4 regions of the Bradyrhizobium guangxiense genome follow, and region 3 is predicted to be linked to each of the others. Evidence: predicted binding sites of a transcription regulator. Region 3 holds the regulator's gene; each other region holds the start of a gene.
The links. The regulator PhoB, encoded in region 3, activates phosphate uptake and scavenging genes when phosphate is short. The targets are predictions, from matches to a motif close to TGTCATNNANCTGTCAT.
Positions count from the first base shown of each region.

Region 1: the regulator PhoB is predicted to act here: its motif matches at 1,692-1,708, upstream of phnF (phosphonate metabolism transcriptional regulator PhnF).
Region 2: the regulator PhoB is predicted to act here: its motif matches at 1,912-1,928, upstream of X268_RS24040 (LTA synthase family protein).
Region 4: the regulator PhoB is predicted to act here: its motif matches at 1,629-1,645, upstream of X268_RS27360 (YdcH family protein).

Region 1 is NZ_CP022219.1:6,187,651-6,191,998, forward strand. It holds gene X268_RS29685 (carbon-phosphorus lyase complex subunit) at 1-540, opposite strand, end outside; gene phnH (phosphonate C-P lyase system protein PhnH) at 545-1,153, opposite strand; gene phnG (phosphonate C-P lyase system protein PhnG) at 1,158-1,571, opposite strand; gene phnF (phosphonate metabolism transcriptional regulator PhnF) at 1,743-2,471, shown strand; gene phnE (phosphonate ABC transporter, permease protein PhnE) at 2,600-3,448, opposite strand; gene phnE (phosphonate ABC transporter, permease protein PhnE) at 3,445-4,329, opposite strand.
Region 2 is NZ_CP022219.1:5,021,915-5,026,262, forward strand. It holds gene X268_RS24040 (LTA synthase family protein) at 103-1,815, opposite strand; gene X268_RS24045 (DUF1330 domain-containing protein) at 2,053-2,340, opposite strand; gene X268_RS24050 (ABC transporter substrate-binding protein) at 2,407-3,384, opposite strand; gene X268_RS24055 (TetR/AcrR family transcriptional regulator) at 3,479-4,132, opposite strand; gene X268_RS24060 (ferric reductase-like transmembrane domain-containing protein) at 4,239-4,348, shown strand, end outside.
Region 3 is NZ_CP022219.1:6,343,244-6,347,591, reverse strand. It holds gene pstA (phosphate ABC transporter permease PstA) at 1-86, shown strand, start outside; gene pstB (phosphate ABC transporter ATP-binding protein PstB) at 83-904, shown strand; gene phoU (phosphate signaling complex protein PhoU) at 916-1,632, shown strand; gene phoB (phosphate regulon transcriptional regulator PhoB) at 1,655-2,362, shown strand; gene X268_RS30480 (GcrA family cell cycle regulator) at 2,437-2,949, opposite strand; gene X268_RS30475 (aspartate aminotransferase family protein) at 3,409-4,348, shown strand, end outside.
Region 4 is NZ_CP022219.1:5,697,723-5,702,070, reverse strand. It holds gene X268_RS27385 (GGDEF domain-containing protein) at 1-515, shown strand, start outside; gene X268_RS27380 (hypothetical protein) at 518-769, opposite strand; gene X268_RS27375 (hypothetical protein) at 852-1,070, opposite strand; gene X268_RS27370 (YdcH family protein) at 1,195-1,401, opposite strand; gene X268_RS27360 (YdcH family protein) at 1,732-1,911, shown strand; gene X268_RS27355 (NAD(P)/FAD-dependent oxidoreductase) at 2,190-3,293, opposite strand; gene X268_RS27350 (sensor domain-containing protein) at 3,496-4,348, shown strand, end outside.

The sequences.
Region 1 (4,348 bases), 160 kb from region 3:
GAGATCGCCGACGCTGGCGCCGTCCTCGGCCTGCGGCGAGGATTCGATCAGGCCGTCGCGGCCGAGAATGTCCGTCACGCGCGGTGTCGGCGCGGTGGACGCTTCAGCGGAGGCCGGCGCCTCCGGCACGAATCCTTGCGCGAGCGAGGGATCGAGCAGGCGGTGGGTATAGTCGAAAGTCGGCCCGAGGATCTGGCCGCCCGGAATGTCCTTGAAGGTCGAGGATACTCGCCGCTGCACCCGCATCGCGCCGGTGTCAACGGGCTCGCTCGCGCCGAAACGCGGCAGCGTGGCGCGGAAGGCGCGAACCAGGAAGATCGCCTCGATCAGGTCGCCGCGCGCCTGCTTGATCGCAAGTGCCGCGAGCTCACGATCGTAGAGCGAGCCTTCGCTCATGACGCGGTCCACCGCGAGGCCGAGCTGCTCCGAGATCTGGTCGAGCGTGAGTTCCGGAACGCCCAGGTCGCCGCGCCGCTCATGCGCGAGCAGGCGATGGGCGTTCTCGATGGCGCGTTCGCCGCCTTTGACTGCGACATACATGCTTTCAGCTTCCCTTGCTCACGACGCGGGTGGTGCGGGGGATCGCGACCACGGCGTCATCGGCGACCAGCACCACGTCGATGCCGCGCGGAAACAACACCTCGTTGAGATGCAGGCGCTCGAACAGATCGAACGGCCTGATCGACGCCTGCAGCGTCGCGGTACCGTCGATGCCCGGTCCGCGCAGCTCGAAGGGGCGACCCGATTCGAGACTCTCGACCTGCACGATCAACGTGGTCGAACGATCCGGATATTCGCTGGTGCCGAGCGCAAAGCACTCCAGCGCCGGCAGCAAGGCGCCGTCGCCGATCAAAGCAAAGCTCGCGATGGAGCAATCCTGCACCACGGGCGCGCCGGTATGAAATTTCAACCATTTCACTGCGTCCGAGCTCTCCGCCATCCGCGCATCCAGCCACAGCGGCGTGTCGTGGTCGAACAGCGTCAGCGCGATCGCGGCGGTGCCGCGCATCATCGCCCCGGGCATGCCCGCTGCCGGCACGATGCGCTGGACCGAGCCCGGCCGCGCCATCGCATCCATCACCGAGCGAAAGGTCGATTGCGCCGACAGCACCTTGTCGGCGAAACCCGGCGGCAGTTCCGCAATCGTGGTCATGACCTCACCCCTCACCGCGCACCATGGTGTAGAAATCAACCTTCGTCGCAGCGGTCTCGGCCGCAGCCCGCTGGCGCGCGGCCATCAGCTGCTCACGCAGCGGCGCAATCACGTCCCGCTCCACCGCGCTGCCGAAATCGCGCGATTGCACCAGCGCATCGCACAGCGCGATCAGCCGCGCCTTCTCGCCGTCGCGCCCCAGCGTGTAACCGAAGCCGCCCTCGCCGCTCTCGAGCCGAACCGCGGCGCGCGACACCGTGGCTTCGCCGAGGTTGAACGGAGCGCCATCGCCGCCGACCCGGCCGCGCAGCATGACGAGGCCGTTTTCGGGCGCCCGCAGATCCCGATGGGCCGGGACGCTTAAATTGCGGAGGCGGGCGGCGATCTCGCCCGCCTCCGCGTTCGCCAGCACGGCCATCGCGGCCTTGCGCTGGGCTTGCTGGTCATTGTGCTGGGTCACCCGATCCACCGAACCTCTTGATAGAACTTGCCGCGCTCAAGTTGTCTATGATAATAGACAACTTGATATGGGAGCGCCATGACTGTTTCGTGACAAGTCCGTGATTTCTGGGCTAGGCTGACCGGCGATATGAGCATGCAAGACACTGCATCGTCCGGCGTGGCGCTCTGGCGCCTCGTTGCCGACGGCATCGAGCGCGGCATCGCCGACGGACGCTTTGCGGCCGGCGACAAATTGCCGGGTGAGATGGAGATCGCCGAAACCTATCGCGTGAACCGCCACACCGTGCGGCGCGCGCTGGCAGCCCTCGCCGAGCGCGGCTTGGTGCGCGCCGAGCGCGGCAGCGGAACCTATGTCGAGGCCCAGAAGCTCGCCTATCCCTTGCGCTCGCGCCCCCGCTTCTCGGAGATCGTCGGCGCCGGCGGCCGCGAGCCGCGCGGCCAGTTGATCGAGGCGTCCGACGATGTCGCGACCCGGGAGCTGGCGCGCGAGCTGGGCTTGAAGGCCGGCGCGCCCCTGGTGCGGATCGAGGCGATCCGCCTCGCGGACCGCACGCCGATCTGCGTCTCGACCACTTGGCTGTCGGCCGAGCTGTTTCCGAATGCGGGCGCGGTGTTCGCCGCCACGCGCTCGATGACCAAGCTGCTCGCGCATTACGGCGTGCGCGACTATCGCCGCGGCGCGACCCGGATCACCGCCGGCATCGTGGACGCCACCGACGCGGCCCGGCTCGATCTCGCGCTGGGGCGCCCGATCCTGGTGGTCGACGCCACCGACCACGATCTCCAGGGCAAGCCGCTGGTGACGAAGCATTCGCGGTTTGCGGCAGAGCGGGTGGAGTTTCTGGTGGAGTCGTAAGGGACGCTCTCTCCGCGACACCGGAGTCGTAGGGTGGGCAAAGGCGCACTTGCGCCGTGCCCGCGATCATTCTCGATCGCTAGAGGTCGTGGGCACGCTACGCTTTGCCCGCCCCACGGCACCTGCGATCACGCCACTGCCCGCCTTCCAATGATCGCAAAGCGCAGCTTGCCCGAGATGAAATCGATCGCGGCGACCGCGACCAGAATCATCAGGATCAGGAACGACACCTTCTGCCATTCCAGCACGCGGATCTGCTCGGCGAGCTGGAGGCCGATGCCGCCGGCGCCGACAATGCCGATGATGGTGGCCGAGCGGGTGTTCGACTCGATGAAATAGAGCACCTGGCCGGCGATGACCGGCAGCACCTGCGGCATCAGCCCAAAGCGGATCTCGTGCAGCGCACTGCCACCGGCGGCGCGGACGCCTTCGACCTGCTTCTGGTCGGCGCCCTCGATCGCCTCCGAGAACAGCTTGCCGAAGGCGCCGAAATCCGACACCGCGATGGCGAGCACGCCGGCGAACGGGCCGAGCCCGACCACGTTGATCCACACCAGCGCCCAGATCAGCGTGTCGACCCCGCGGATCGAATCCAGGATACGGCGTACGGGGAAGCGCAGGATCTGCGAGGGTATGACGTTGCGCGCGGCCAGCAGGCTGACCGGGAGCGCAAATACGGCGGCGAGCGTCGTGCCGAGCAACGCGATCGAGAGCGTCTCGCCCAGCGCCTTCAGATAGACCGGCAGCGAGGAACCGGGGTCGGGCGGAATCATCATCAATGTAATCCAGCCGAGCTGGCTGAGGCCGGCAATGAACCGCGACGGCGAGAAATCGAGATCGACGAGGCCGTAGACCAGGATCGCGAACGCGGCGACGATCATCGCCGGCACGGCAAGACGCGCCGAGGCCGGCCGGTCGAACACATCGGGGTAGCGCGCGCGAATCTCTCGCGCGTCGACCTCGTACGGCTTCGTCACGTCCGCGCCTCCTTGCCGAACAGGCGGCCGCGCAGCCAGCCGGTGGTGATGTCGATGATGAAGACGGTGACGATGATGGTGAGCAGGATGGCGCTGACGTCCGAATAGTAGAACTTGCGGATGGCGACGACGAGCTCCTGGCCGATGCCTCCGGCCCCGACGAAGCCCATCACGGAGGCCTCGCGCACGTTGATCTCGAAGCGCAGTAGCGCATAGCTGGCATAGCCGGCGGTGACCTGCGGCACGATGGCAAAGCGCATGCAGGAGAGCCAGCTCGCCCCGGTCGAGCGGATGCCCTCGACCGGTTTCATGTCGGCATTCTCGACGATCTCCGAGAACAGTTTTCCCAGCGCGCCGGTGGAGTGGATCGCGATCGCCAGCACGCCCGCCATCGGTCCGAGCCCGAAAGCAATGACGAAGACAAGCGCGAAGACGATGCCGGGAACGGTGCGGGCGAATTCCAGCAGGCGCCGGACCACGAAGCGCAGCCAGGGGGACGGCGAGGTGTTTTCGGCCGCGAAGAAATTCAGGCAGAACGCGAAGGTCGCGCCGATCAACGTGCCGACATAGCTGATGAGCAGGGTCTCGCCCAGCATCTTCAGCCATTTGCGCCAGCCCCAGAGCCACTCACCGACATCGGTCCAGACCCGCTGGCCGTTGTCCAGCGTGAGGATCCGGTCGAAATAGCTGATGAAGTTGCCGAAATAGGTGAACAGCGTGCGCAGATTCACTTCAGCGCCGATGGCGGCGAGAACCAGCGCGGCGGCAAAGACGCCGGCTCCCAGCAACAGGCGAAGCCGCCTGCGCGAAACCGCCTGGCGATAGGCGGCATTGAGCGCGGCAAGCTGCTGCTCGGGGAGGATCGAAACCGCTGTCGTCATCGGCCTGAGGTGAGGTCCC
Region 2 (4,348 bases), 1.3 Mb from region 3:
GCAGCCGGGCTGTCGCCCTTGGAGGCTCACCAAGCGGCGCGCCGCTTGATGAGCACCTCAGGGTGACGGTCGAACGGGTGCGTCTACGATCCGAGCGAAAACCTACAGCCCTCTGATCATCCCCGCCTCGATCAGCAGGCGGTTCAATCGCCGCGCTTCAGCGCCGTCCTTGCAGCTGTAGAAGGCGCCCTTGCAGCGGAGCATGATCTGCTTCTGCTCGGCGAAGGACGGGTCGAGCGGGATGCCGGCGGCCTCCTGGATGACCAGCGGCAGATAGGGACCGTCGATCGTGTCCATCACGGCCTCGCTTCTGACCGGCTCGAAATTGACGGCGTCGATCGCGTAATAGGTCGCGTAGAGGCGCGGATCATAAGCGTCCAGCTTCTTGCCGAGCGCGCCCTCATCGAGCCCGGGCTCGAGGATCTGCGGCGCGAACTCCGGCTGATGATCGCCATAACGCACGATCAGGAAAGGCTCGCCCGGAAAATTCTTCTTCAGACCTGCGATGAACGCCTTGTACTGCTCGGCGCTCATCGCCTGCCGCCGCAGATATTCGTCGATCGACGGCACATTGCCCGGCGCGCGCCAGTTCGGCAGCAGGTCCGGACGGAAGCGCGTCTCCCAGGGGAAATGATTGGCGCCGAGATAGATGAAGGTGAACAGCGGCTTGTTTGGCGGCTGCTGGCCCATCAGCTGGAGCGCCTTGTCGTAGAAGAAGCTGTCGGGCTCGACGTCCTTGGCGCCGAGATCCTTCGAGTCAAAGAAGCGCTCGATGCCGGTCGTCATCTGGAAGCTGCGGGCGCCCATGAAGCCGCCATGGGCGGGATAGAGCGACATCGTGTCGTAGCCGCAACGGCGCAGCGCGAGCGGCAACCCGCGCTCGACGCGGTTCGAGGCGATGCGTGTGACGAAATAGGCGAAGCGGCCGAACGAGCGCGAGGAGAGCCCCGCGAGCACGTTGTACTCGGTGAACCAGCTCGGCCCGCCATTGCTCTCGGCCAGGAATGTGCGCTGCTTGCCGTCCCAGGATTTGAAGTGGCCGCCATAGCCTTGCGGCACCTTGATGCCCTGGGCGGCGCGGATGTCGAAGCTCGATTCATCATGGATCATGATGATGTTCGGCCTGCGGCCGGCAGGATGGCAGGAATCGACCAGCGGCATGTTGAGCCGCTCATTGGTCGCAGCGGCCGATTCCATGAAGCCGTATTGCACGAAGTCGGAGACCGAGCTGACGCCGGAGCGGAAGAATTTCGAGAGATAGCCGTCGTCGTAATAGCCGCGCCAGGCTTCGTCCGGATGATAGAGCGAATAGCCGACCAGCGCGGCGAGGCAGGCCAGCTTGCAGGCCAGCGCCGGCAGGCGGCGGATGCGGAACGGATCGAGCCACCACAGCGCATACATCAGCGGCAGCGTGACGAGGCCTGCGAGGATCACCGACCAGCGTAAATTCGGGAAGATCGTGAACAGGAAAGCGACGGTGTCGCGGTCGATCATCATCAAGTCGATGAAGTTGACCGTCATCTGCACCACGTCGTGCTTGAGCCGCGACAGCAGCACCAGCACGACGACCATGGTCAGCGACAGCGCGCCCGACAGTGCCGGGCGGCGCAGCAGCGTGATCCAGAAGAAGTTGAGGATGCCCCAGGCCAGTACGAAGGACAGCCGGGAGCCGAAATCGGTCTCGGTCTCGTACATCAGCGCGAGCGCCGCCAGATGCGGCGCTGCAACGGCGAGCAACCGCCAGATGCCGAGCGCGGCGACGCTCGCCAGCACGGCGGTCGTGGCAGAAGGACCTGGATTGGGCGCGGACGCCATCGAGGACACGCAACTCTGGTCCGGTGCTGTGATGCCAAGCCGTCTGGCCGGCCCGAACGCGACCAGGGGCTCCGGCGCAGCCGGACGCCTGCACCTTGTCACAAAACTGTAACGGAACAGTCAAGAACAGGCAACGCGTGCCGTGACCCGGGCTTCGCTTCTGGTGACTTACGGCAAAGAGGACTTCCCCCTCTGCCGCTGCCCTCGGCCGTCATCGCCGCGGCGCAGGCCGGTCGGCTAAATGCCTTCGACGCTGACCAGCCGGGCAGAGCTGCAGGCGTCCCGGATGGACTTGAGGCCCTGATACGTGGGGCCATGGTAGAACTCCTCCCAGGCCGCGACGGATGGGAATTCAAGGATGACGATCCTGCGGGGCTGCCAATCTCCTTCATAGACCTTGTGAACGCCGCCGCGTGCCAGATACCTGGCCCCCGCCGCCTCCAAGGCGGGTTTCACGCCCAGCATGAAGCTCTGGTACTGCTGGGGATCCCTGATCTCGACGTCGAAAATCACGTAGGCTGCCATTGCGATCTGCTCCTCCACTGCCCTCGAATATTGGATATTCGGACGCCACGAACAGCCCACACCGGGCTATTCGATCACCTGGTCGGCTCGGGCCAGCAGGTTTGACGGAATTGTCATGTCGAGCGATCTGGCGGTTCTCAGATTGATGATCGTCTCGATCTTGGTTGAACGCTGAACGGGAAGATCCGCCGGCTTGGCGCCCCTGACGATGCGCGCAGCATAGCCCCCGACGAGCCGCGCGGCGTCATGCGCGCTGGCCCCGTAACTCACGAGGCCGCCGAGGTCGACGAACTCGCGCTGAAAGTACAGCGTCGGCAGCCGCTGTTTTGCCGCCGCCTTGATGATCTGAACCCGGTTGACGATGAAGACGGGATCGACCGTCACGAACAGTGCATCGACGCGCGCTTGCGTCATCTCGGCAAAGGCCTGGTCGATCTCGACCGTTTGACTGGCCTTGAGCACGTGGATGGTCTTCCCGATGGCTTTGGCCGCGGCCTTTGCGCCTTCGAGCTGGGCCTCTGCAGTCGGCCTGTTCGGATTGATCAGCACGCCGATCGTTAGGGCCGCCGGGACCAGCTCGCTCACCAGCTCCAGATTTTTTCCGCCGAGCTCGCCGGCAAGCCAGGTGATACCGGTGATGTTGCCACCGGGTCTGCTCAGGCTGTCGACCAATCCGGTGGCGACCGGATCGTCTCCGGTCAGGAAGACGATCGGAACGCTCGACGTTGCCTGCTTCGCCGCAAGGGCAGCGACGTTGCCACCCATGGTAACGATCACGTCGACCCGCTGCTGGACGAGCTCTGCGGCGAGAGACGGCAGCCGACTGAATTGTCCCTGCGCCCAGCGATACTCGATGGTGACGTTGCTTGCTTCCGTAAGCCCGGCCGCCTTGAGACCTTCCTGAAATCCTGACACGACCGTGACGAATGTCTCCGGCGAACCGCTGGCCAGAAAGCCGATGGTCGGGCGGGAGGTCTGCGCAAAGCTTGGCCAAATCCAGAGCGGCGCAGTGCCGGCCGCCAGAACAAATCTGCGTCGTTTCATCTTCGCCGTATGTTTCAAACAATCAGATCAAGTATCGGCAGCCAATCTATGCGGAGCGGCGTGGTCCGCCAATGCCGATCTGGAGATCGGGGGCCTAACGCTTGGCGATCCCGGCGATGAACAGGTCGAGCACCCCTTCCGCCATCCGCTCGATCTCACCCTCCTCGACGCCCCAGCGCGGAAAGTGGCCGTCGAGATTCATCCGGGCAAGACCGTAGACCAGGGCGCGGCCGGCGATCTGGATGCGCTTGAGGTCGGCCGGCCGTAGCAGGCGCTGCTCCGCCGCCTCGGCCAGGATTTTCTCGGTCAGCGCGATCAACTCGGCATTGTCGCGCGTCAGCTCCTCGGAGCTGCCATGGGCAAAATAACGCCCGGTGGAGATGATCTCGAAATGGGCGGGATTGCGCATCGCCCAGCGCAGATAAGCGAGCCCGAAGGCGCGGAAACGGGCGAGCGGGCCGGCCGCCGGAGCCTCCCGCAGCGCAGCCTCGATCTCGGCACGAAAGCGCCGCTGCGCCTCCCCGGCCACTGCGGCCATGAGGGCGTCGCGGTTCGGAAAGTGCCGGAAAGGCGCCCCCGGCGACACCGCAGCCCGGCGCGCGGCCTCGCGGACAGAGACCTCCGCTCCCTCTGCCGCGAGCTGCAGCGCAGCATCGATCAGGACGCGGCGAAGGTCGCCGTGGTGATAAGGCTTGGCCTGGGCGGCGGGACGGCGCGCACGCGGCTTGGACTGAGGACGGGCAGGCATGGCATCTCCTAGCATCACCCGAACGTGAATGTAAGCAGCGATTACACGGTTGACCAAAGAGCGACGCCGAAATGTAATCGATGATTACATAACGAAGGAAGTCACCATGTCACAACGTCAGGGCTGGTTCGAAGGCTGGCGGCTGCTGGCCGCCCTCACCCTCAGCTTGATCGCACTCAGCCTGTGGATCGCCGCGATGCGACAGTTCGAGGTCGC
Region 3 (4,348 bases):
GGAGCGGCGCGCTGCTGATCACGATCACCGTGCTTGCCCTGAACATTGGCGCGCGCATCCTCGGCGCCGAGAGGACTGCAAAATGACCGACCTTTCCGTATCCGTGAGTTCCAACGCTCATCTTGCCTCGCAGCAGCCGCTGCCGGAAGCGCCCGCCAAGGTGACGGTGCGCAACCTCAACTTCTATTACGGCGAGCACCATGCACTGAAGAACATCAACCTGACGCTGGGCACCAACCGCGTCACGGCGTTCATCGGCCCGTCGGGCTGCGGCAAGTCGACCCTGCTGCGCATCTTCAACCGGATGTACGACCTCTATCCGGGGCAGCGCGCTACCGGTCAGCTCATGCTCGACCAGACCAACATCCTCGACCCCAAGCTGGACCTGAACCTGCTGCGCGCCCGCGTCGGCATGGTGTTCCAGAAGCCGACGCCGTTCCCGATGACGATCTACGAGAACATCGCCTTCGGCATCCGGCTTTATGAAAAGATCTCGAAATCCGAGATGGACGACCGCGTCGAGAAGGCGCTGCGCGGCGGCGCGCTGTGGAACGAGGTCAAGGACAAGCTCAACGCCTCCGGCCTGTCGCTTTCCGGCGGCCAGCAGCAGCGCCTGTGCATCGCCCGCACCGTCGCGGTGCGGCCCGAGGTGATCCTATTCGACGAGCCCTGCTCGGCGCTCGACCCGATCTCGACCGCCAAGGTCGAGGAGCTGATCCAGGAATTGTCCGAGAACTACACGATCGCGATCGTCACCCACAATATGCAGCAGGCGGCGCGCGTCTCGGACAAGACCGCCTTCATGTATCTCGGCGAGTTGATCGAGTTCGACGACACCAGCAAGATCTTCACGTCGCCGAGCGACCGGCGTACGCAGGATTACATCACCGGCCGGTTCGGCTGAGGAGACGGGACATGGGTTCTGAACATACCGCAAAGGCTTTCGACACCGACCTCCAGGAGCTCACCCGCCTGGTCGCCGAGATGGGCGGAATCGCCGAACGCATGATCGTCGAGTCCGTCGACGCGCTGATCCGCCGCGACGTCGCGCTCGGCCAGCGCGTCGTCACCACCGACGCCGACCTCGACGCGCTGCAGAAGCGCATCGAGGAACGCGCGGTGCTCACCATCGCCCGGCGCCAGCCGATGGCGGTGGATCTGCGCGAGATCGTTGGCGCCATGCGCGTTGCGACCGACCTCGAGCGGATCGGCGACCTCGCCAAGAACATGGGCAAGCGCGTCGCGGCGCTGGAGACCGACTTCCATCCGCTCAAACTGTTCCGCGGCCTGGAGCACATGACCGACCTCGTGCAGCAGCAGGTCAAGAGCGTGCTGGACGCCTATGCCGCGCACGATCTGCCGGCGGCGATGGCGGTGTGGAAGGGTGACGAGGAAGTCGACGCGATCTGCACCTCGCTGTTCCGCGAGCTCCTTACCTACATGATGGAGGATCCGCGCAACATCTCGTTCTGCATCCATCTGATGTTCTGCGCCAAGAACATCGAGCGGATCGGCGACCACGCCACCAACATCGCCGAGACCGTGTTCTACATGATCGAGGGCCAGGCGATCACCGACAAGCGGCCGAAGGGCGACATGACCACGTTCGCCACGACGATCCCGAATACCTGAAGACTTAAGGAGCGACGACACCATGGGCGCACGCATTATGGTGGTTGAGGACGAGGAAGCTCTCACCGAGCTTCTGCGCTACAACCTCGAAGGCGACGGCTATGACGTCGAGACGGTGATGCGCGGCGACGATGCCGATCCCCGCCTCAAGGAGCACATTCCCGACCTGATCGTGCTCGACTGGATGCTGCCGGGCCTGTCCGGCATCGAGCTGTGCCGCCGCCTGCGCACCCGTCCCGAGACCAAGCAGCTGCCGATTATCATGCTCACCGCGCGCGGCGAGGAGAGCGAGCGGGTGCGCGGTCTTGCCACCGGCGCCGACGATTACATCGTCAAGCCGTTCTCGGTGCCGGAGCTGCTGGCGCGCGTGAAGGGCCTCTTGCGGCGCGCCAGCCCGGAGCGGCTCGCCACCGTGCTCGCTTATGGCGACATCGAGCTCGACCGCGACAAGCGCCGTGTGGCGCGCTCGGGGCGGCCGATCGATCTCGGCCCGACCGAATATCGCCTGCTGGAGTTCTTCCTGGAGCATCCCGGTCGGGTGTTCTCGCGCGAGCAGCTGCTCGACAGCGTCTGGGGCCGCGACATCTACATCGACGAGCGTACCGTCGACGTCCATATCGGCCGCCTGCGCAAACTGCTCAATCTCGGCCGCGAGCAGGACCCGATCCGCACCGTCCGCGGCGCCGGCTACGCACTCGACGATCGCTTCGCGAAGGCCGAGCAGACGTAACGTCTAATCCAGAGAGGTCAACAAAAAGCGCACCGGCCGGCGCGCTTTTTCGTCTCGATGTTACCTGGCTGATCTCACCGCGGGCCCGGCTTGGCCGGTGCGCGCCGGCGATCCGCCGCGGGCTGATACGCCACGCGCGAGTGCTGGGCGCAATAGGGCAGGCCGGACAGCGCCTTGCCGCCGCAGAAGAAGAAATCCGGGCTCGAGGGATCGCCGACCGGCCAGTGGCAGGTCGCCTCGTTCAATTCGAGCAACGACAGCCGCTGGCTCATCGGGACCACGTTGTCGTAGGTAACGGGTTCGGCCTCGACCTCGACCTCGAAGGCCTGCGCCAGCGCGGTGTTGCCGCGCGCGATGGGGCGGCTCACCCGCATCATGTGCTGTGCCGGACGCGCCTTGCGCGGCCGGGGCGCGGCCGATGACGGGCTCTTGGCGCGGCCGGACAAACCGAGCCGGTGCACTTTGCCGATCACGGCATTGCGGGTCACATTGCCGAGCTCTGCTGCGATCTGGCTGGCCGAAAGCCCGGCCTCCCAGAGCTTCTTAAGCTGCTCGACGCGATCATCGGACCAGGTCAAAACCGTCATTGCACCCTTTCCCTCGCCGCGCGGCTGCCGTCCTGGCGCCGTTGCGGCGAATGCCTAAGCCTCGAAAAACCCGTGCCGTCAGAATCCCTTAAGGCTCGCCGGGCGCGTGACTAACGCCCGAACGTTTACGCCGGTACATGAGGACTCTTGGGATCAGAACCGCTGCACGAGATGTCGTATCTGACAGTTCAAACGCTACAATATGGCGTGACTCACGCGCAAGAGTCCGCCGACTCGCTTCCACATGTTCCGTGGTGAAAAACCCGCAAAATCGCCACCGCAAGACTACGGAATCAGCGTTTCCCGAGGCTTTCCAGGTGGCATTGACACCAGTTTCGCCGAGCATAAGATAGTTGCGCGTGCCGCCCTTAAAAGGCGGCACGTTTCGTTTTCCGGGCCGGTCGATGGTGCGTTGCGCAATGCACGCCTCACGCCGTCCGCAACATTCAAGTGACCGTCATGACTAACAGCGCAGCGCCGCATTTGCTCCCCGTTTTCGCCAGGGCCAACCTCGGTTTCGAACGCGGCGAAGGCTGCTGGCTGATCGCGACCAACGGTGATCGCTATCTCGATTTCACCTCGGGCGTCGCGGTGAACGCGCTCGGCCATTGCCATCCGCATCTGATCAAGGCGTTGCAGGAGCAGGCGACCAGGCTGTGGCACATGTCGAACCTGTTTCAGAGCCCGGACGGCGAGAAGCTCGCCGCGCGCCTGTGCAGCGAGAGCTTTGCGGACTTCGTGTTCTTCTGCAATTCCGGCGCCGAGGCGCTGGAGGGCGTGATCAAGCTGGTCCGCCATCATCATTTCTCCAAGGGCCATCCGGAGCGCTACCGCATCATCACCTTCGAAGGCGCCTTCCACGGCCGCACGTTGGCGACGCTGGCTGCGACGGGCTCCGCCAAATATCTCGAAGGGTTCGGCCCGCCGATGGACGGCTTCGACCAAGTGCCGCATGGCGACCTCGAAGCCGTCAAGAAGGCGATCGGCCCCGGCCCCGCCGGCATCCTGATCGAGCCGATCCAGGGCGAGGGCGGCGTGCGCTCGGCACCTCCCGGCTTCCTCAAGGCGCTGCGCCAGCTCTGCGACGAGAAGGGCTTGCTGCTCGCATTCGACGAGGTGCAGACCGGCATGGGCCGCGCCGGTGATCTGTTCGCCCATCGGCGCACCGGCGTCGCACCTGACGTGATGTCGCTGGCGAAGGCGCTCGGTGGCGGCTTCCCGATCGGCGCAATCCTGGCGACCGCTGATGCGGCTTCAGGCATGGGGCCTGGCTCGCACGGCTCGACCTTCGGCGGCAATCCGCTGGCGATCGCCGCGGCCAACGCCGTACTCGACGTCATGCTCAAGCCCGGCTTCTTCGACCACGTGCAGAAGATGTCGCTGCTTCTCAAGCAGAAGC
Region 4 (4,348 bases), 650 kb from region 3:
CGGAGCTGGAAGCGGCAGCCGATACCGATTTCCTGCTCGAGATTCCCAACCGGCGCGGCTTCGAGCGCGAACTCGCGCGCGCCATCGCCTACATGAAGCGCTACCGTGCCAGTGGCGCGCTGATCGTGCTCGACGTCGACCGCTTGAAGCCGATCAACGATTCCTTCGGCCACGCCGCCGGCGACGAGGTGCTCAAGGCGATTGCCGCCACGCTGACGCGGCAGGTTCGCGCCTCCGACGTGGTCGGCCGGCTCGGCGGCGACGAGTTCGCGCTGCTGCTCTGGAATCTCAGCGAGACCGACGCCAAGGCGAAGGCGGCGGCCTTCGAGCAGGCGATCGACGAATTGTCCTTCGTCTTTCACGGCCAGCACGTGACCGCGGGCGCCTCCACCGGTGTCGCGCTATTGGGAGCGCATTCCGATGCGGGCCGCGCCCTGGAGGAAGCCGATGCCGCGATGTATGTGCGCAAGGCGCGCCGGCGGCACGAGCCGAGGATCAGGCTGGTTGGCAGCTGACGCTACAGCGTGGCGAGATCTTCCGGCACATTGCCGAATTTGCGCAGCAGCGTGGCGTCGCCGAATTCACCGGTCATGGGATCGCCGCGGCGGCTGAAGGCCACTGCGCCGATGTTGCCGGCGCCGCGCGACAAGATCTCGGCGCGCCGCAATGCCGCTGTGGAGCTCTGGCATTCCTCGGCGGCGCCGGCGACTGGCGAGCCGTCGGCATCGATCAGAAAGGGCATTGCAACGTAGTAGGTCACATCCGACATGGCGTTGCTCCGGTGGAGCATGATCCGGAAAGGCGTGAAGCGGTTTTCCGAACAAGATCATGCTTGAAAAGGCGCTTAAAATTCAGGCGGCGCTGCTCTTGTCCCGCATTCCGCTGCGCGAGGAGTCCGGGATGCATCCGGCGGAAATCGCCGCCTGCAATTCCTCCAGCTCGGCTTCCAGATATTCGTTGGCCATGATCAGCGCCTTGATGGTGCTCCGCAGATTGCCGTCGCACATCGCGATCGCCTGGTCGCAGGCCTGTTCATAATGGCTGTTGTCGAGAAGGGCCGTTGCCGACATCTGCGTTATCCTTCAGTTGTCCTTGACCGTTTCCTAGGGCGGTGGGCTGCTCAAATGTTCCTATTTTGTTCTTTCGAGTCAAGCAGATTCATGCCGCGAGCCAGCGCGCAAGCCGGCTCACGGATCAGGCGATGATGTCCGGAGTGATCTGGTCTTCGATGAACGCGATGCGATCACGCAACAACAGCTTGCGTTTCTTCAACCGCTGCAACCGCAACAGGTCGGGGGCGGGCGATTGATGCAGTGCATCGATCGCCGCATCGAGATCTCGGTGTTCCTGCTGCAACCGGGTGAGCTCGGCTTCGAGCTCACGCTCATCTTCATTGGTCATGTCTGCGGTGGCCGAAAACCGATAGGCGTGAGACTTAAGGCTGTGGATGCCCTGTGGAAAGTATCGTCCTTGCGCGGCGTGATCGCAAGCGATCTGCGATCCCTCTTCGCTGATCTCCAGCAACATATTTCTGCGGGGCGCCGAGGTGCCGCGCAAGCGTATTGATATCATGGATTTTTCCCGCGCGGTTCCTTTACTCACGCTTCGTTACATATGAATTTTCAAAAATGACGCTGCGACGACGGATACCCATCGACAGAACGAATCGGTGATGTAGACTTGCTTGTCCGGATCGAATCCTAAGGTTCAACCCTACCGAGGAGGTTTCGAATGACAATTCAGGCACATCTCGTTGAATTGGAACGGAAGCACAAACTTCTCGAAAACGAATTGCACGAAGCTCTCGTGCACCTTTCAACAGACGACCTGCAAATTGTTGAGTTGAAGCGCCGGAAGTTGATGGTCAAGGACCAGATCGAGCGTCTGAAGCACGGCGACACGCTCCACTAGTAACCCCCATAACAGCGTAGAGTTGATCGTACCCTTGTCTCGCAGGGATGAGAGCCTTTGCGCTCATCCCTGCTGCAGGGGGGCGCACCGTGCAGAGATGTCTGCGCGGCGCGCGCTTGCTGTTTCGGCGCGCGCTCACCTTGACGCTGGAATCCACCTCGCGCGGGAGCGCTCTCACTAAAGCATGATCCGGAAAAGTGCGAAGCGGTTTTCCGGAATGATCATGCGCGAACAACAACCTAAAGCGCGATGACGATTCATCCAAATCTCATCGCGCTTCAGACGTCTGCGAGCTCGGCGACGTGGTCTGCAATCGCGAGTGACGACGTCAGTCCCGGCGATTCGATGCCAAACAGGTTGACCAGGCCCGCAACGCCGTGATCGCGCGGGCCCTGCATCAAGAAGTCCTGCGTCGCTACCGCGGGCGGTACGATCTTCGGCCGGATCCCCGAATAGCTCGGCATCAACGCGCCGTCAGGCAGCGTCGGCCAGTATTTGCGGATCGCCGGGTAGAAGCGCTCGGCGCGCGACGGATCGACCTCGTAATTGATCGTCTCGATCCATTCGACGTCAGGCCCGAAGCGCGCCTGACCGGCCATGTCCAGCGTCAGATGCACCCCTAAACCGCCGGGCTCCGGTACCGGATAGATCAGGCGCGAGAACGGTGCCTTGGCATTGCAACTGAAGTAATTTCCCTTGGCGAGATACGCCGGCGGAATTCGGTCCAGCGGCATGCCGTCGATGTTGCGCGCCACCGTCGTCGCCGAGAGTCCGGCGGCGTTGACGAGCAGGCTGCATTGCAGCGTCATCGGCGCCTCGCCGCCGGCCTCGATCTCGATGACGCCACCAGTCGCCTTGGCGCGGATCAGCGGGGTGTGAAACGCGAAGGCCGTGCCGGCGTCCTCGGCTTCACCGCGCAGCGACAGCATGTAGGCGTGACTGTCGATGATGCCGGTCGACGGCGACAGCAGCGCGGCATCGCAGGCCAGCGCCGGCTCCAGCGCGCGTGCCGCCTCGCCCGTGAGCAGCTGCATGTCGAGCACGCCATTGGCCTCGGCGTGGGCCTTGATCGACTGCAGCTTCGCGGTCTCCTGCGGGCTGGTCGCGACGATCAGCTTGCCGCAATTCTTGTGCGGGATGCCGCGCTCGGCACAGTAGCGGTAGAGCGCGTGCTTGCCGTCGACGCACATGCGCGCCATCCAGCTCCCGGCGCGGTAGTAGATGCCGGCATGGATCACCTCACTGTTGCGCGAAGAGGTGACGGTGCCGATCGCCTCGGCCTCTTCGAGCACGATGACCTCGCGCCCGGCCTGTGCAAGCTTTCGGGCCACCGCGAGCCCGACCACGCCGGCTCCGATGACGACACAATCGACCCTATCCATGGTTGTGCAGGATGTCCGCTGGAAGCGCCGGTGGCGCCAGGCATGGAACGAATGGCGCGGGGCCATTTTCCGTTAAGGAAGAATTTATCATGTCAGGCCAATTGCCGTATTTCACGTCACATTTTTCTGTTGCGCGTACAGGCGTTTACCCGATCCAAACCCGTGAAGCCAGACAATCCGACGTTGAAATCGCGGGTGGCTGATGGCTGAGAAGAACTGGCACGAGGGCAGCACGCTTCCGATTGCTGTGCAGGCCGTTGTGTGCCTGGCCGGCACGGTTGCGCCCGCGCGTGCCTTTGCGCTGTCGGACGGCTTCGCCCCGCCGAGCTATCTCGGCCAGCTCGACCCCGTCGTGGTCTGGGAAGCCCTGATCGCGGGTATCGTCGTCTGCGCCTTCCTCGCCGCGATCGCGCTGTGGATCCATTCCTCGCTGCGCCGGACCAGGCGCCTGCAGTTGCGGCGCAACGCCTTCATCTCCTCCGCCATGAACAATCTGAACCAGGGCGTGGTGATGACGGATGCGCAGCGCCGCATCATCTTCTGCAACGACCGCTATCTTGAGATCTACGGCCTGACGCGCTCGGACCTCTGGACCAACATGAGCGGATATGAGCTCCTCGAGCTGCGCCGCAAGCGCGGGGTGCTTGGCGTCGCTTCAGACGATGAGTTCTATGAGAAGGCGGCAAGCAGCAACGGCCTGATCACGGAGCTGCCGGACGGGCGTGCCATCCTGGTGAAATATTTCGTGCTGCCGAACGGCGGCTCGGTGGCGACGCATCTCGACGTCAGCGAGCAGCGCCGGCTGTCGCGACAGCTCGCCTCGACCAAGCAGTTCCTTGAAACGGTGCTGGACAACGTCCCGGCCTGCGTGGCTGCTAAGAACATCGAGGATGGTCGCTATATCTTCGCCAACAGCGCCTATGAGCGATTCTGGGGCTTCTCGCGTGACCACGTCGTCGGCAAGAATGCGCGCGAGCTGTTCGCGCCCGTCTCGGTGGCCAGCATCGAGGCGACGGACCAGGCGGCGCTCAATTCGCCGGACGGCCAGTTCCGCA